Regions from separate parts of the Bacillus sp. M13(2017) genome, predicted to be linked through region 2. Evidence: riboswitches for the same ligand, from Rfam matches in the RefSeq annotation. Region 2 holds a riboswitch; the other holds the start of a gene.

Region 1 (4,677 bases), on a different contig from region 2:
TTGATAAAGTGAAACTTTAATTAGTCCTCACCAATCGGGCTTTTACGGACAGCCCGATTGGTGGGATAAATAAAAATTAAAAAATATAAATTCTAGTTTCATATCTTTATACTTACTAAGTTCAATTAATTTCTCAATAATTATGGTGCCATTTCCTATATATTTCCGTCTGCCGCTTAGATTTTTCTGTACTATAAATGCCAACACCTCCTAGTAACCGGTTTCTATGATGGTTAAGAAATTTCTACAAAAAAAAGCCCTGATTAGGGCTTTTTTTTCTATTTCTCCAGCAAAGCTCTCTATGAAATTGCTAATCAAAAAAGACACACTTAGATTGATGCGTCTTTTTGTGATGCCTCTTTTGTGAAATCATATAAAGCAATTGCGCCTAAAAGGACAAGTATACCTTGAGGAACATCTAGCAAAATAGTTTTCCAAATTTCTGGAATTACCCATTTGATATCTGCTGCTGTTTCAAGATATGTTTGGAAATAGCTTATTGTAAAATTAATTATCCCTAAAAACACAAACAAAGATAAACCAAATCGAATTAATTTCTTATTTGTAAACATATAACACCTCTCAAAATTCATTGGATATTCCTGCTTTTGCTTCTTTATATTTCCATATCCCTATATTTAATTTTAACACATAAAGAACTCAAAAAGATACAATATGCATATTTGCATATTGTATGAACAGCATTCCATGATGATTTAGAAATTCCCGTAAAGAAAAAGTAAATCCGTTACAATTAACAGAGCCGGTTTCTTTTCTTATTTAACTTCATACCACCAATCTTTACGTTCTTTGATTGTAAAATAAGTGTGACAGAATTTTATCCAGTTAATTCGTAGACAATTAAATGAGCTAACTTATCGATATTCTATTTCGCCATATCCGTAGCACTAATGACTTTACGCAAATTTAACAAGAAAAAATATATAGATAGGTATGATCCATACCTATCTATAACATTACTTCTATTCTTTATCCAATTACGTCTTTTACGTCTGTATCCACTGGCCACTTTTCTAATGTATAAGCCATTTCCCAAAATGAATATTCATATTGACTGCTAATAATAAAATGCTGTTTCATACGCTTGCGGTCTGCCTCTGTTACTTTTTCAGCGATAGTATCTAAACGTGTAATTTGTTCTTCAACTAGCGTACGGAACCAATCAGATCCATAAGCAGAAATCCATTCGTTATAAATTGGCTCTTCCGGCTGACACTCTTTTAAGCGTTCGCCAATTTCATAATACAACCAATAACAAGGTAAAATTGCTGCAATGATATCTCCTAAATGTCCTTCATAGGCAGCACGATACATATGTGAAGTATACGCATATGCAGTTGGCGCAGGAATAAAATTATCTTTTTCTTCTTTTGTTATCCCTAGCTTTTTAGCAAAATTCTCATGTAAAGATAACTCGGCCTCATATGTATTTTGAGCATGGTGTGCCATACGAGCTGTCGTCTCTAATTCAAGAGCTTTTGCAGCTCCTAAAGTTTGCACTCTAGCAAAATGACTCAAATAATATGAATCTTGAAGCACATAATAGCGAAAACTAGCTAAATCTAACGTTCCTTCACCAAGTTTTTTTACAAAGGGATGGTTAAAACTCGCTTCCCAAATTGAATCTACTTCTTTACGTAATGATTGTGAAAAAGTCATTTAAATCCCTCCAATAATGTATAAAATATAAGTATTTATCCACAATTATTAAAGCTGTAAAATAAAAAAACTTTCTTTACAGGCGTAAAGAAAGTGAAATTGACAGTATTTATTTACTCATTAAATAGCAACGTCTTTCCCACTTCCCTACGCTGGCATTAACCAGATCAGGTACTAAGAGTCTCAAAATCACATTTGATCTCAGCCTATAAAAGGCCCCCCTAGTGGATAAATATTTTGTTTTTATAATGTATTCATCATAGCATACTTCGTGAAACTATCAAAAGAATTCGTTATATGATTCCCTTAAAACCCTTCTTCTTTTCTAACTTTTAATGATGTTTCAATAATCATATCTAATAGTTTGCTATAACTAATTCCCGCTGCTTCTGCACTTTTTGGCAATAAACTTGATTGTGTCATCCCTGGTAATGTATTAATTTCCATTACATATGGAATTCCGTCCTTCACCATCATATCAACTCTTGCATAAACACTACATTTTAATGCTTTATAACAAGCAAGTGACGCTTTATTTACACGTTCATTAATTTCTGCTGGAAGTTCAATAACTTCCTCAACTGTACTAGTATCATCATATTTTGCATTGTAGTCAAAGAACTCGGCTGCATGTCGAATTGAAACTATAGGTAACTGTTTTCCATCCAGAATTGAACATGTAATTTCATCACCTTTTATATACTTCTCAATTACTACTTCAGAATCCCATTCGAATACAGTTTCTAGCATTGAGATCAATTCATTTTTATTATAAACGATTTTCACTCCGACACTCGATCCGCCAGAGTTTGGTTTTACTACTAATGGAAATCCTAACTTATCTAACTCATCAAGATTTAGATCCTCCATTTTTGTAAGTTCAATCCAATCTGGTGTTTCTACACCTTCATAACGTAAAATCTTTTTCGAAATATTTTTATCCATACATATACTGCTAGATAACATATTACTTCCGCTATAAGGAATCCCTAAACTCTCCAGTGTTCCTTGAACTGTCCCATCTTCTCCGTATTTTCCGTGTAACGCGAGCAACGCAAAGTCAATGTCTTTCGCTTTTTCAATTAAATCCACTTTTTCATTTAATGTAATTGGAACTATTTCATACTTATTTTTATCTAAATGAGCAATCATTTCATTCCCCGTCATAATTGAAACTTGTTTTTCAGACGATACCCCGCCCATAATAACACCGATTTTCATTTTCTCAACTCCAAATTTCATTTTTTAATGTATCACCAATTATTTTAATTCCCCGAACTATTTCTTCTTCTTTCAAGCGCGAAAATCCTAATCGGAAAGTGTTCGCTCCTTCTCCATCAGAGTAAAAAACATCTCCAGGTGAAAACGTAACGCGTTTCTCATAACACTTTTGTAAAAGTGTGCGGGCGTTCATATGCTCTTCTAGCTCTATAAATAAATGAAGTCCACCATCTCCAGTCATTCTTTTAAAAGGAATGTACTGGTTACATGTCCCGACAGCTAACTCATATTTTTTCTTATAAACAGATCTTGCCTTTTTTAAATATTTTTCAAAATATCCCTCATGTAAATATTGAAACAGAACAGCTTGATCTAGCGTAGATGTGTGAATCGTTCTTGCTCTTTTTACGCTTTCTAAATAATGAATCAGCTCTTTATCTGCAATAATCCAGCCTACACGTAAACCAGGGAAAAGTACCTTTGAAAAGCTACTAATATAAATCACATTATTGCCAGCTCCAGCAAAAGTTAATAATGGAGCTAAATGTGAACCTGAATAACGTAGTTCTTCATTAAATCCGTCCTCTATAATAGGAACGTTGTATTTTGAGAATAACCTCATCAATTCCGTTCTTTTCTCTGAACTCGTAACAATACCGGTTGGATTATGATAAGAAGGAATTAAATAAGCAAAATCAAAATCTTTTTCACGCAAGCTTTTTTCAACTTCATTCGTATCAATACCATCCTCATCCATATCAATCCCATGAACTTCAAGTCCATGTAAGCGGAAAAGCTTAAGTGCAGCGTGGTGAGTTGGATTCTCACAAATGACACGCCCGGATTTTTTTGATAAAGAAGAAAGTACAATATCCAATCCTTCTGTAAATCCATTTGTAATTAGAATATCTTTATTGGAAATGTCTACACCTTTCATTTCCATGTAATGAAGTAAATAATTCATTAACGGTCTATATCCCTTTGCATATCCGTAGTTCAATACGATGTCCCCTTCAATGGACATACGAGTAAGAAAAGCTCTTTTGAAATTTTCAACATCAAATAGCTTCTCATCCGGGGCTATACTATTAAAAACAATCATTCCTTTTTCCCAACGAACACCATGTTTCATTAAATCTAATTCATCCGCTAATGCGGTCACTGTATTAAGTTTATTTTTCCAATCTATTTCAACAGACGAAGTGTTAGATATATCCACCTTCGCAACAAAGTTCCCTTTTCCTTTAACTGCATAAATGAGTCCTTCTTGCTCTAAATCTGCATAAGCAGCGAGTACAGTGTTTCTACTCACGCTTAGTAATTCACTTAGTTCTCTTGTTGATGGAATTTTTTGATCCCCGAGCAAATGCCCTTTCATAATCATCTTCTTCAAATAATCTTTCAATTGAATATAAACGGGACGATCTTTAACAACTTTAAAATCCTTAAACAATTTCTTCCCCCCTGCAATCATTTTTGCATATTTATTTCATTCTCAAAAGGTCCACGACATATGTATTTTTTATAAAGGGCGGTACGGTCTTACAAATCTTTTCGATATAAGTTAATTACATCTTTTAAAGCTGCAGCTGCAGCGCCTCTTGGATTAGAAGCCCCACCAATTGTAGTAACTTGTCCCATCGTATCTGTAAAGAACGTAATTCCTTTTTCAGTTCCATTTACTTTTGCTAACGGATGTTTTTTTTCTATTTCGCACGGTTCAACATTTAAATTGATATTGCCACCCTCATCCTTATATGTTGATGCTATTAATTT
Region 2 (4,677 bases):
TCTTTAAAGCAGGAGCAACAGCAGTTGTTGCTATTTTCGGTATCGCTTGGATGGGAGATACTTTCTTTAACGGAAACTTAAATATGATTCAAGGATCCATTCAGCATTTAGTAACAAGTGCACCATGGCTATTTGCTATCGCATTATTCATTCTATCTATTTTACTGTACAGCCAAGCAGCAACAGTTCGTGCCTTAATGCCACTTGGACTATCTCTTGGTATTCCGCCAGCATTACTGATTGCTATGTTCCCTGCAGTGAACGGATACTTCTTCATTCCAAACTATGGAACAATCGTTGCTGCCATTAACTTCGACCGCACTGGTACAACAGGTATCGGTAAATACGTATTAAATCATAGTTTTATGATTCCGGGCCTAATTGCAACATTTACTTCTATCGGAATTGGAATGCTCTTAATTTCAATTATGTTTTAAAGAAAAAGCACAAACCTTTATTTAAAAAGGTTTGTGCTTTTTTAATCAAATATTTGTTTAAATTTTGGGGCAGTCTATTTCTCCATGTAGCACTTAAAATACTACACGTCCTTCCCTACAAACTTCTCTTTACTTCTTCAGCTAATTTTCTCGTACTTTCATACGCAGATTCAGCTAAGCTAATTGCTGAAATAACTGAAACACCGTCCGCACCCGCTTCTATAACTGCCACTGTATTTTCAATTGTAATCCCACCAATACCAACGATTGGCACTGTAATTCCTTGTTCTCTAAAATAAGCTAATCCTTTCGTTCCTTGAACCGCTTTCGTATCTTTTTTCGTACTCGTTGGGAAAATAGGTCCAACACCTAAATAATCTGCTCCGTTTTCGATTGCAAAGCGTGCTTCTTCAATTGTATGAGCAGATACGCCGATAATTTTATCTCCCATTTTTTCACGAACAGATGTAATTCCTTCATCATCTTGTCCTACATGAACACCATCTGCATCTAATTCAATGGCTAATTCTACATCATCATTTACAATGAAAGGAACACTATATTCCTTACAAAGCGCCTGCAATTCTTTTGCAAAACGCACTCTTTCTTCTCCAATTAAAGCCCCTTCTCCCTTTTCACGAAATTGAAAAAGTGTCACTCCACCATCTAATGCTTCTTTCAATACAGATAAAGGATCCTTCGCGCAATTATTACTTCCCATAATAAAATACACCTGTAATAACTTAGACATTTTCTTTGTTTCAATGCGCATCGTGTGTTTCCTCCCCCTTACTTTAACTCCTCAATCTTCCCATACTTCTCAATATCATCAGAAGTAGTATTCGCTAACTGATTTAAAAATTCAATTTGGAAACTACCAGGTCCTTTTTCTACCGTTTTAGCCGCTGCTAGTTCCGCTGCTACTCCATAAAATGTTAATGCAGCTACTGCTGCTTTTACATAATCTTTTTCTACTGCTACAAATGCTCCTATTACCGAAGTTAGTAAACAACCTGTTCCCGTAACTTTCGTTAAAATAGGGTGACCGTTTCGAATAACAATAGTTCTCTCTCCATCTGTAACAACATCTTCTTTTCCAGTAATAACCGCAACTGTATTTAATTCGTCTGCTGCCTGCCTTGCAATACTTACAACATTGCCATGTCCAGTACCAGCGTCTACCCCTTTAATTTCCCATTTCTCATTAATAACATTTGCTATTTCAGCTGCATTTCCGCGGATAATTGCTAAATCGATTTCAGCCGGAATATGTCTCGCAACTTCTGTTCGATACGAAGTTGCTCCTGCACCAACTGGATCAAATAGTACTGGCACATTGTTCGCATTTGCTGATTTACCTGCGAGTAACATCGCTTCTACTTCTTCAGGACGAAGTGTCCCCATATTTAATACTAACGCTCCAGCAATGCTAGCCATTTCTGCTACTTCTTCTTTTGCATACGCCATTACAGGCGATGCCCCAAGTGCCAACAAACCGTTAGCAGTAAAATTTGTTACAACAACATTTGTAATATTATGAATGAGCGGATTAGATTCTCTCACCAAATCCACTACTTTACTAATTTCTTTCATATTCATCCTTTTCATCTCCTAACTATAATGATGGGAGATACACAAAAAGACACTTTGCGCGTACGCAAAGTGCCTGAACATGTGCTTTTACACTCTCCCTACGCTGGCATTATCCAACAGGTTCAAATGGTCAATGACGGACTAGTCATACTCTCAGTTTGCATCCACAAACTCCCATGTGCTTATTATTCATCTACTTCAAAGTCTACTCTTATTCTAGTAAAATAACAAGTTCTTTACTTTTCTATTTAATATAGAAGCAACTGATAAAGTGAAACTTTAATCAGTTGGGGTTTTCTTCACTCCATTAAAAACAGCTCAAATATGGAGCGAAACTGAATCTCAAGAAGATGTATGCTATATTTAACTTATGGAAATTTGAAAGGATGTTTTTAATATGTCAAAAAGCGTTGTAATCGCTGAAAAACCTTCCGTTGCACGAGATATTGCTCGTGTACTGAAGTGTGATAAAAAAGGAAACGGCTATCTTGAGGGTAGTAAATATATTGTAACTTGGGCTTTAGGCCATCTTGTTACATTAGCTGATCCAGAAAGCTATGATGTGAAATATAAAAAGTGGAATTTAGAAGATTTACCGATGCTACCTGAGCGTTTGAAATTAACGGTTATTAAACAAACTGGTAAACAATTTAATGCTGTAAAAAGTCAGCTACTTAGAAAAGATGTAAATGAAATTATTGTAGCAACAGACGCTGGACGTGAAGGGGAATTAGTCGCACGCTGGATTATCGATAAAGTTAAGATAAATAAACCAATCAAACGTTTATGGATTTCTTCTGTAACCGATAAAGCAATTAAAGATGGTTTTGCAAATTTAAAACCAGGTAAAGCCTATGACAATTTATACGCTTCAGCAGTTGCGCGTTCAGAAGCTGACTGGTATATCGGTCTTAATGCAACTCGTGCTTTAACGACTCGCTTTAATGCCCAGTTAAATTGTGGCCGTGTGCAAACCCCTACTGTTGCTATGATTGCTAGTCACGAGGATGAAATAAAGAACTTCAAAGCACAAACTTACTACGGCATCGAAGCTCAAACAATGGAGAAGCTCAAACTTACTTGGCAAGATGCAAATGGCAATAGCCGTAGTTTTAATAAAGAAAAAATCGATGGTATTGTAAAAAGTTTAGATAAACAAAATGCTACTGTTGTGGAAATTGATAAGAAACAGAAGAAGTCATTCTCTCCTGGTCTTTACGATTTAACTGAATTGCAACGTGATGCAAATAAAAAGTTCGGTTACTCTGCTAAAGAAACATTAAATATTATGCAAAAATTGTATGAACAGCATAAAGTGCTAACGTACCCTCGTACAGATTCACGCTACATTTCATCTGATATCGTTGGAACACTTCCAGAACGTCTAAAAGCATGTGGTGTTGGAGAATACCGTCCCTTCGCACATAAAGTATTACAAAAGCCTATCAAACCTAACAAATCATTTGTTGATGATAGTAAAGTAAGCGATCATCATGCGATTATTCCAACAGAAGGATACGTTAACTTCTCAGCATTCACAGATAAAGAACGCAAAATTTATGATTTAGTTGTAAAACGTTTCTTAGCTGTTTTATTCCCAGCATTCGAATATGAGCAACTAACATTACGTACCAAAGTTGGTAGTGAAACGTTCATTGCACGCGGAAAAACGATTTTACATGCTGGTTGGAAGGAAGTATACGAAAATCGATTTGAAGACGATGATGTAACTGATGACGTAAAAGAGCAGATTCTACCTCACATTGAAAAGGGCGATACATTAACTGTAAAGTTACTTATGCAAACATCAGGCCAAACGAAAGCACCTGCACGCTTTAATGAAGCAACTTTACTTTCAGCAATGGAGAATCCTACAAAATATATGGATACGCAAAATAAACAACTTGCTGATATGTTAAAATCAACTGGTGGATTAGGTACTGTAGCGACACGTGCAGATATTATCGACAAACTTTTCAATTCTTTCTTAATTGAAAAACGTGGTAAAGATATTCACATTACATCAAAAGGTCGTCAATTACTTGATTTAGTACCAGAAGAATTAAAATCACCTACACTAACTGGTGAATGGGAACAAAAACTTGAGGCAATTGCAAAAGGAAAATTAAAGAAAGAAGTATTCATTTCGGAAATGAAGAACTATACGAAAGAAATTGTTTCTGAAATTAAATCGAGTGATAAAAAATATAAACATGACAATATTTCAACGAAGTCTTGTCCAGATTGCGGTAAACCAATGCTAGAAGTAAACGGCAAAAAGGGAAAAATGCTCGTATGCCAAGATCGTGAATGTGGTCATCGTAAAAATGTATCTCGTACAACAAACGCTCGCTGTCCGCAATGTAAAAAGAAACTAGAATTACGTGGTGAGGGTGCAGGCCAAATTTTCGCATGTAAATGTGGCTATCGCGAGAAATTATCAACATTCCAAGAGCGACGTAAAAAAGAATCTGGAAACAAAGCCGATAAACGCGACGTTCAAAAATATATGAAACAACAGAAAAAAGAAGAAGAACCATTAAATAACCCATTCGCAGAAGCATTAAAAAAATTAAAATTTGATTAAACAAAAAGGTTCCTACCTCTATCGGTAGGAACCTTTTATTTTAGTGAATGATTTTACTTC

What was found. A riboswitch is a leader RNA that binds a small molecule or an ion and turns the genes downstream of it on or off. The one in region 2 is predicted to bind thiamine pyrophosphate.
Region 1: it holds a riboswitch for thiamine pyrophosphate, as region 2 does, so the genes downstream of both, tenA (thiaminase II) here and thiM (hydroxyethylthiazole kinase) in region 2, are expected to answer to the same signal.

What each region holds. Positions count from the first base shown of each region.
Region 1 is NZ_KZ268519.1:33,471-38,147, forward strand. Features, by position in the region: gene CGQ22_RS28200 (DUF3937 domain-containing protein) at 330-593, opposite strand; gene tenA (thiaminase II) at 991-1,680, opposite strand; TPP riboswitch at 1,808-1,913, opposite strand; gene CGQ22_RS28210 (D-alanine--D-alanine ligase) at 1,987-2,901, opposite strand; gene pdxR (MocR-like pyridoxine biosynthesis transcription factor PdxR) at 2,906-4,354, opposite strand; gene CGQ22_RS28220 (homoserine dehydrogenase) at 4,444-4,677, opposite strand, start outside.
Region 2 is NZ_KZ268508.1:103,510-108,186, reverse strand. Features, by position in the region: gene CGQ22_RS19915 (anaerobic C4-dicarboxylate transporter family protein) at 1-437, shown strand, start outside; gene thiE (thiamine phosphate synthase) at 553-1,209, opposite strand; gene thiM (hydroxyethylthiazole kinase) at 1,227-2,036, opposite strand; TPP riboswitch at 2,109-2,218, opposite strand; gene topB (DNA topoisomerase III) at 2,428-4,617, shown strand; gene CGQ22_RS19895 (YhgE/Pip domain-containing protein) at 4,658-4,677, opposite strand, start outside.